DNA from 3 places in the Flavobacterium sp. 28YEA47A genome. Region 2 is predicted to be linked to each of the others. Evidence: riboswitches for the same ligand, from Rfam matches in the RefSeq annotation. Region 2 holds a riboswitch; each other region holds the start of a gene.
What was found. Region 2 has a riboswitch for S-adenosylmethionine ahead of ABH942_RS09445 (Na+/H+ antiporter NhaC family protein). Riboswitches for the same ligand answer to the same signal wherever they lie in the genome.

Region 1 (3,194 bases), on a different contig from region 2:
ATTATCATAATATTCTTCTAAATTCCGAATGATAGGCATACTCGCGCAACAGGCAGCTTCATAGAGTAATGGCACGTTGTGTTTTCTCTGCAATTCCAACAATTCTTCAAAATGCTCTGCAATCATTTTTTTATTGGCAGAAACCACAGCTTTTCCACTTTTTAAAGCTGTCGTTACAATTTCATAAGCCGCATCTGCATCATCAATAAGTTCTACAATAACATTGATTTCAGGATCGTTGAAAATATCGTTTTTGTCGAAAGTAAAGTTTTCTGCTCCAATTTCGCGTGGCTTATTTTGGTTTTTGACACAGATTTTTTTGATGTCGGCTTTTAATCCCGGTGTTTTCTGCAAAACCTCATACAACCCGAAGCCTACGCATCCAAAGCCGAATAATCCTATATTTAATTTTTTTCTTGACATTTTTCGAGTAATTAATTTTTATGGAATTCGACAGTGGCATTTTCTTTAATTGCATTTTGTAACGCCTGCTTTAAGTCGGCAATCAGATCATCAGCATCTTCTAAACCTACAGAAAGGCGGATTAGGCTATCAGTAACGCCCGATTGGTATCTTTTTTCAGCAGGAATTGATTTATGGGTCATTTCACATGGCAGACAACACAAACTTTTTACACCGCCCAAACTTTCTGCCAACTGGAATAATTTTGTTCCCGATACGATTCTTGAAGCCAGTTCCTTGTCGTCAATAACCAGATCAAAGGTCACAACACCACCAAAATATTTCTGCTGGCTTTTTGCAATTTCATGATTGAGGTGGGTTTTTAATCCTGGATAGTAGACATTGCGGATTAGCTTTTCAGTAGTCAGGAATTCGGCAATTTTCTGTGCATTTTCAGCATGTTGTTTGATTCTTAGGTTTAGGGTTTCAATTCCTCGTATAACCAACCAGCTATCAAATGGGCCTAAAATAGCGCCAGAAGCATTCTGGATAAATTTAATCCTAGCGCCTAACTCTTCTGTAGCTGTAATCACCAAACCGGCTATTAGATCGCTATGTCCTGAAATATACTTTGTTGCACTGTGAACAATCAGGTCGGCACCAAAATCAATCGGTTTTTGGGCGATAGGAGAGGCGAAGGTATTGTCTACACAGAAGAGGATATTGTTCTCTTTTGCAATTTTCCCTATGGCACGCAAATCTGAAATCTTTAATGTTGGATTGGTTGGAGATTCGATCCAAATCAGGGCTGTCCTGTCACTGATGGCGTTGGCAACATTTTTTGCATCGGTCGCATCAACATAAGTCACCTGTATCCCGAATTTTTCATAAATATGAGTAAATAGGCGGAAAGCACCTCCATAAATATCGTCTACCGCTATGATTTCGTCTCCGGCAGATAGCAATTTCACAACAGCATCTATTGCGGCAAGTCCACTGGAAAAGGCATAGCCATTGGTTCCATTCTCCAATTTGGCGGCCAGATCTTCAAGAACTTTTCGTGTAGGATTATTGCTTCTTGCATAATCAAAACCTTTGTGAACGCCCGGAGCATCCTGTACAAAAGTAGAAGTTTGGTAAATTGGCACCGAAATGGAACCTGTTAGTTTATCAACTGGAATGTAGTTTAGAATTTGAGTTTGCTCTTTCATCTTGATTCGTTTTTAAGTTTTTTAATATTTTTTCGCTTTTAAAAAAATATTCGAAACCAGATATCGGAAAGGGCATAAAATAAAAATGCTCCTCCGATAAGTCAGAAGAGCAAATAATATCTCGAGTTATTATGTACTATTTTCTAAGCTTATCTTTCCCTGCTAAAGCAAGGGTTGAATGTGGCACCTTATCCTCAATAGGACAGGTTGCCAAGACGTCATCGGGTCAATTCCCTCGGTCTTTCTGGATAAGAATAATCTTTTAAAGAACTTGGGTGCAAATTTAGAGTATAAAATATTTAAAAACCTAATAAAAACGAAAATATTTTTTATTTAATTGATTTGCAGTGTTTTATATTATGTGTAAATGTTGTAAATAGTGCATGTTAAAGTATTTTATAAAATTTCATTTTTGTAAATTTGACATTCATATCTAAAAAAATAATGGTTTTGAATTCAAAAATCACTCAAATTATTTCCCAGCTTCCTTCTTTAAATTTTGAAAGATCCAAACAATTTTATCAGGAAATTTTAGGTTGCATGTTGGCAAACAAATATGAGACCTTTTAATTTTTTATGGGATGATAATGAAATCCATCTTTAGAAATGCAATGAAAAAATAATTCCTGAAAACTCAAGTTGCTACATTCGCGTACATGATATTGAAGCTGTTTTTGAACGGTATAAAAAAGTTTTGGAAGATAAAATAGTACTTAAAAGCCAATCTCGGGAATGCGGGAATTTTATATTATTGATGATAGCGGCAATTTGTTTAAGTTTGGACAGCCAATACAATAGCTTATGAAAAAAATTACCTTTTTAATCGTGTTGCTTTCAGGCTTCTGGGCTATGGCTCAGGAAGATGCCTGGGTGTATTTTACAGATAAACCAGATGCAACCTATTATTTGGCAAATCCGCTGGAAATGCTTTCGCAGAGAGCGCTTGACAGAAGGACAAGACAGAATATTTCGTTAGACGACAAAGATGTCCCAATTTCTGTATCGTATATCAATCAGGTTACGGCTTCAGCAGGAATTACGGTCAAGGCCAAATCAAAATGGATGAATGCTTTGCATATTAGAGGGACTGTAGAAGCCATCCAAAACCTTGAAAACCTGACATTCGTAGACCATGTTCAATTTGCTAATGCTACATTGAATACTGCGGGACGGGCCATGCGACAATCCCAATCAGCTGTTGTGAATAAAGAGCAGGAAGTTCAGGTGAGCTTTGGATACGGTACATCAGCAAACCAGATTCAAATGTTAAAGGGAAATCTGTTACACCAGCAGGATTTTACAGGAAATGGAAAAATAATTGCGGTCATGGATGCCGGTTTCCCTAATGTAAACACAGTACAGCCTTTTCAACGACTTCTTAATAACAATAAAATTTTAGGAGGCTATGACTTTGTAAACAGAAATACAAATTTTTATACAGGCGGCACTCACGGAACTTTGGTGCTTTCTACTATGGGCGGTTATGTTGAAAACCAATTAGTAGGAACAGGACCCGATGCTTCGTACTATCTTTTTATTACGGAAGATATTTCAGATGAGAATCCGGTAGAGGAATCCTAT
Region 2 (3,194 bases):
TTTTAGTAAATTAGATACCCACAACAAACAAAACAAAATATGTCAAACATCGACTTGATTATAGAAGAAAGGCCACGTGATATCGGGGACTTTTTAGTAGGTAGGCTGCTGCCTTTTCGTAAAAAAAGAATGGTAGGCCCGTTTATCTTTATTGACCATATGGGACCAACAAAAATGGGACCTGATCACTATATGGATGTAGGTCAGCATCCACACATCGGACTTGCAACTTTGACTTTCTTATTGGAAGGCGAAGTTATGCATAAAGACAGTATGGGTACAGCACAGAAAATAGCACCGGGCTCTGTGAATTGGATGATTGCCGGAAATGGTGTAACCCATACAGAAAGAACACCTGAAGAATTAAGACACGGAAAAGAATTTATGATTCATGGCTATCAGATATGGGTAGCACTGCCAAAAGATAAAGAAGATATTGATCCGGAGTTTCATCATTTTGACAGAAACGATCTTCCGAGTTGGAAAGATGAAACGGCAGAATTTATATTAGTAGCAGGAAAAGGATATGGAAAAGAATCGCCGGTTCCTGTACATTCGGATCTGTTTATGGTCGAAATTAAAACTCAGGATGAATACCTTCTGCATACAGAAGGACAACTTTTTGGAGAAATTGGAATCTGTGTTGTTGAAGGAGCGGTGCAGGCCTGTGACAATCATGTAGAAAAAGGAAATATGTTGGTTTCAAAGCTGGACAATGCTTGTTCGATGACGCTCAAGCCGAACACCCATGTTATTCTTTTTGGTGGCCAGCCACTTCCTGAAGAGCGTTTTATCTATTGGAATTTTGTTTCTTCCAGTAATGAAAAAATAGAAGCGGCAAAAGAACGCTGGAGAAAAAAAGAATTCCCGAAGGTAAAAGATGATAACAGTTATGTAGTCATGCCGGAAGCCTAACCGCACCATAAATATATAATTAAAAAACCTCTCTGTTGAATTTGCAATGGAGAGGTTTTATTTTTACACATAGTTCAATTATATCGAAAATTATTAAATATTTGTAAAAAATGCACTTCGACTAAATATAATTTAAAATATACTCTATATTTGCATCAGTTATCACGAATCTCATAAAGAGATAGCAACCTGCAACAACAAGCAAGGTGCTAAAACGATAAGCCAAATCTTTTGGAAAAAATGTTGCCATCCTACACTTTTTTCAGTTTGCTTTTCGTCGTGAGCTTTATTAATTTTTAAGCAATCGATGATGAAACATCTTAAAACCCAGGGTTCGTTAGTAGCCTTATTGCCCTTTTTTGTTTTTATTTTTACCTTCCTTGGAGCGGGAATCCTACTCAATGATTTCTATGCTTTGCCGTCACCAATAGCAGTAACCTTTGGTATTATTGTAGCCTTTTTACTTTTCAGGGAATCTATTGAGGCAAAAGTCGATACGCTGATAAAAGGCTGCGGAAACAACCAGATTATTACGATGTGTCTTATTTATCTGCTGTCTGGAGCTTTTGCTGTTGTTACTCAAGCGATGGGAGCTGTTGATGCAGTTGTAAATATAGGAATCAGCACGATCGATGCTCAGTATTTCCCGTTGGGTATCTTTTTAATTGCCTCATTTTTATCAACTGCAACAGGAACTTCAGTAGGATCGATTGTAGCTTTGGGGCCAATTGCTATCAGTCTGGCTGATAAAAGTGGTGCTTCTATGCCTTTAATTGCCGGTTCGTTACTTGGCGGTTCGATGTTGGGAGATAATCTCTCGATTATATCAGACACGACAATTGCTGCCACACAATCACTTGGCTGTGAAATGCGGGATAAATTTAAAGTCAATCTTTTTATTGCGCTTCCGGCATCTTTCATCACAATACTATTGCTGTTCTATTTGGGATTTAACTCAGAAATAAGCCCTGTAGCCATTGAAAAAGAAAGTTATGAACTGATTACAATAATGCCATACATTTTAGTAATAGGTCTGGCTGTTTCCGGCCTAAATGTTTTTGTTACTTTATTGATCGGGATATTGGTTGCAGGAATTATTGGTTTTGCCCAACACGATTTTACCGTATTGAGTTTTATGCAGAAAAACTATGAAGGTTTTTTAAGCATGACTGATATTTTCCTCTTGTCAATGCTAACAGGCGGATTGGCTGCTCTAGTTGAAAAAGCGGGCGGTATTGATTATGTACTGCAAAAGATAAAATCAAAAATTAAGAGCAAAAAATCAGCACAAATGGGTATTGGCACTTTGGTAAGCGTTACCAACCTGGCTATTGCCAATAACACCGTTTCTATTGTAATTACCGGAGCCATTGCCAAAGAAATAAGTGACGAATACGAACTGAGTCCTAAAAAAACAGCTGCGATTTTGGATATTTTTTGTTGTATTGTGCAGGGAATTCTTCCGTATGGTGCACAAGTATTGCTTATTTTGAATTTTGCTAAAGGTAGATTGGATGTGATTGACCTTATTGCAAACGCATGGTATGTTTATATATTGCTGATTTTTACGCTGATTGCGATTTACAGTAAAACATGGAACAAAAGGATAGATAAATTCCTTAAAGTTTAAAGGCTTGTCTTACAGTATTGCGATTGAATTCTTATATTTGTCACTCAACAAAGACAAACTAAATATATTTTATAATGAAATTACTAGAAGGAAAAACAGCGATCATTACAGGCGCCAGCCGAGGAATTGGTAGAGGAATTGCAGAAGTTTTTGCAAAGCACGGCGCAAATGTGGCATTCACTTATAGTTCATCTGCCGAAGCGGCTAAAATTTTGGAAGATGAATTGATAGCTCTTGGTGTAAAAGCTAAAGGATATCAGTCTAATGCTGCTGATTTTAATGAAGCGCAAAAACTAGTAGATGACGTAATCGCAACTTTTGGAAATATAGATATTTTGATCAACAATGCGGGGATCACAAAAGACAATCTGCTAATGCGTATTTCAGAAGAAGATTTCGACAAAGTAATCGAAGTAAATCTGAAGTCTGTTTTCAACATGACAAAAGCGGTTCAGAAAACCATGCTTAAAAACCGTGCGGGTTCTATTATAAATATGAGTTCTGTAGTAGGAGTGAAGGGTAATGCCGGACAAACTAACTACGCTGCTTCAAAAGCCGGAGTAATCGGGTTTACAAAATCTGTTGCTTTAGAGCTTGGTTCAAGAAACATCCGTTGCAATGCAATCGCTCCAGGTTTTATTGAAACTGA
Region 3 (3,194 bases), on a different contig from region 2:
AATGTTTTAGGATACTCAAGAAATAATGAGCAATTCGTAGTAAAGACACAGAATTCTGATGTCAGAATAAGCAGGAACGAAAAATTTCCTGAATTGGAAGGGCCAAGCCCATTCGAATATATCCTTGCAGGATTTGCAGGATGCGTAAATGCTGTCAGCCAACAAGTAGCTGCTGAATTAGGCATAAACCTGAAATCGTTACAAGTAGAAATAACAGGAGAAGCAAGCCTTGAAGAAAGAGTAGGTTTCAATAAAATCGAAATCGTACTGAAGCCCACAACAGATGCTTCACTTCAAGTGCTGCAGAAATGGTTACAATTAGTACAGCAAAAAAGTCCGGTTTATGACAATCTGGTCAATTCCACGCCGGTCGAGCTGATTTTATACAAAGAATATAATTATGCGGCATAAAGCCATATTTGTTTAGTTTGTTTTATTTGTTTGTTTGTTGAAAGACTGCTTTTGATTGCCAGTCAAAAGCAGTTCTTTTAATTAAAAATCTTCAGAACCATGTCCGTTAAAAAAATAAATATCATACTCTTTGGAATAGAAGAGATAGGAAGTTCCCTGATAAATGAAATACTTTCCAATCAGGAACAGCTTCTTGAAAACAGGAATCTCGATTTGAGATTGCCCGTAATTACAAACGCCACTGTCGCTTTTTTTGAAAAGCCAACAGTAAGAAATTCCTGGGAGGCCAATTTCATTCAATTTGCTGTTCCTTTCAGAGTGGAAGACATCATCAGTTTTGTCCAGGAAAATGAATTCGAAAATCTTATCGCTGTTGATACGTCAAACACAGAAGATATTCTTCCAGACTATTTCGATCTGCTCCAGAACGATTTTGACATCATTAGTGCCAATCCGGGAGTGCAAGAGTTTTCGGCAGATTTCAAAATGGCGCTAAATAATAGCATAAAAAAAACCGAAAAAGATTTTGTCTTTATAAACTCAAATGAGAAGAACCTTTCCCAAAAATTAGTTGAACAAATCCTAAGGATTGCAGCCAAGCAAAATTTCCGCATAGCGGTATAATTTCCATAAGCTATTGCAAAAACCAAACATATTGCATTACTTTGCAGTGTTCTTAAAAATATTGATTGTTATCACGAAAGGCGGAGGGATTAGACCCGGCGAAGCCTTAGCAACCCTTTAAAATTTAAAGAAGGTGCTACATTCTACCATATAAATGGATAGATAACACACGGAAAAACCTCAATTTTTCCTCTCTTTTCCTCTGACAACATCTCGATAGTATTTTTCAACCATTCATGGCCAGGAATTGTTTTTCCTATACCATGCATTTTTGAAAAATACTCTGGACTTTTAGATTCATCAGAATCTTGAACAATCTAATAGTATTAAAAAATGTCAGGCATACACAAAGCTATCAAAGAAAGAATTCTCATCCTTGACGGAGCAATGGGAACCATGCTCCAACGGTATAATTTTTCAGAAGAAGATTTCCGAGGTGAAAGATTTAAAGATTTTCCTCATCCATTAAAAGGAAATAATGATCTCCTTTCATTAACACAGCCAAAAGCAATACAAGAAGTCCACCGCCAATATTTTGAAGCCGGTGCTGATATTGTTGAAACCAATACATTTTCAGGAACTACAATTGGTATGTCCGATTATCATCTGGAAGAACTGGTTTATGAATTAAACTTTGAATCGGCTAGGCTGGCTAAGGAAGTTGCAGATGAATTCACAGCAAAAAATCCTGATAAGCCACGTTTTGTAGCAGGTTCTATAGGCCCGACGAACAGAACTGCAAGCATGTCGCCAGATGTTAATGATCCTGGTTTCCGTGCAGTAACCTTTGATGAATTGCGCATTGCCTATAAGCAGCAGGTCGAAGCCCTGATTGATGGCGGTTCGGATATACTATTGGTTGAGACCATATTTGACACACTGAATGCAAAAGCAGCATTGTTTGCAATCGAAGAAGTCAAAGAAGAAAGAAAATTGGATATTCCGGTCATGGTTTCGGGTACTATAACAGATGCTTCGGGCAGAACGCTGTCTGGGCAGACTGTGGAAGCATTCCTTATCTCGATTTCTCATATTCCGTTGTTGAGCGTAGGATTTAATTGTGCTTTGGGAGCAGACCAATTGAAGCCTTATCTGCAACGACTTTCACATAATACCACATTTAATGTTTCAGCACATCCTAATGCAGGCCTGCCAAACGCTTTTGGACAATATGACCAGACTGCGGGAGAGATGCAGAATCTGATTCGGGAATATCTTGAAGATAATCTTATTAATATAATTGGAGGATGTTGCGGAACAACACCTGAACATATTCGCCTCATTGCAGAAGTGGCAAAAGAGTATTCACCCAGAATTGTAGAACCGGTTTAGACTGTAGTAAAAAGAGAAAAATGGCAGATGTCGATTGTAAAAAATATTTAAAATTATCAGGTCTTGAACCTTTAATTATAACGCCCGAAAGCATTTTTGTAAATGTAGGAGAACGCACCAATGTTACCGGTTCCCGAAAATTTCTACGCCTTATAAAAGAAGAAAAATATGAAGAAGCACTGGATATCGCCAGAGCACAGGTAGAAGGAGGAGCGCAGATCATTGATATTAATATGGACGAAGGAATGCTTGACGGCGTTCGTGCGATGACCATTTTTCTGAATTTGATCGCTTCCGAACCTGATATTTCTCGAGTTCCGGTTATGATTGACAGCTCAAAATGGGAAATTATTGAAGCTGGCTTAAAAGTAGCACAAGGAAAAAGTGTTGTCAATTCCATCAGCTTAAAAGAAGGAGAAGAGAATTTTATCCGCCAGGCAAAACTGATAAAGAAATATGGCGCTGCGATTATTGTCATGGCTTTTGATGAAATAGGGCAGGCAGATACTTATGAAAGAAGAATAGAAATCTGCAAACGTTCCTATGATGTTTTAGTCGATAAGGTTGGTTTTCCGGCAGAGGATATCATTTTTGACCCGAATATTTTTCCCGTTGCGACAGGAATGGAAGAACATCGTCAAAATGCAGTTGATTTCTTCAGGGCTACTAAATGGATTAAGGAAAATCTTCCATACGCAAGTGTCAGCGGTGGTGTAAGCAATGTTTCGTTCTCTTTCCGAGGTAACGACAGGGTTCGTGAAGCTATGCATTCCGCATTTTTATACCATGCTGTCAATCATGGTATGACTATGGGAATTGTAAATCCG

Region 1: it holds a riboswitch for S-adenosylmethionine, as region 2 does, so the genes downstream of both, ABH942_RS01800 (PLP-dependent aspartate aminotransferase family protein) here and ABH942_RS09445 (Na+/H+ antiporter NhaC family protein) in region 2, are expected to answer to the same signal.
Region 3: it holds a riboswitch for S-adenosylmethionine, as region 2 does, so the genes downstream of both, ABH942_RS06625 (homocysteine S-methyltransferase family protein) here and ABH942_RS09445 (Na+/H+ antiporter NhaC family protein) in region 2, are expected to answer to the same signal.

The regions. Positions count from the first base shown of each region.
Region 1 covers NZ_JBGCCI010000001.1:374,314-377,507, reverse strand. The annotation lists gene ABH942_RS01805 (homoserine dehydrogenase) at 1-423, opposite strand, end outside; gene ABH942_RS01800 (PLP-dependent aspartate aminotransferase family protein) at 435-1,613, opposite strand; SAM riboswitch class I at 1,760-1,868, opposite strand; gene ABH942_RS01795 (S8 family serine peptidase) at 2,415-3,194, shown strand, end outside.
Region 2 covers NZ_JBGCCI010000005.1:288,492-291,685, reverse strand. The annotation lists gene ABH942_RS09450 (pirin family protein) at 40-915, shown strand; SAM-I-IV-variant riboswitch at 1,070-1,166, shown strand; gene ABH942_RS09445 (Na+/H+ antiporter NhaC family protein) at 1,226-2,545, shown strand; gene fabG (3-oxoacyl-[acyl-carrier-protein] reductase) at 2,620-3,194, shown strand, end outside.
Region 3 covers NZ_JBGCCI010000004.1:50,860-54,053, reverse strand. The annotation lists gene ABH942_RS06635 (OsmC family protein) at 1-411, shown strand, start outside; gene ABH942_RS06630 (hypothetical protein) at 511-1,035, shown strand; SAM riboswitch class I at 1,101-1,204, shown strand; gene ABH942_RS06625 (homocysteine S-methyltransferase family protein) at 1,369-2,367, shown strand; gene metH (methionine synthase) at 2,388-3,194, shown strand, end outside.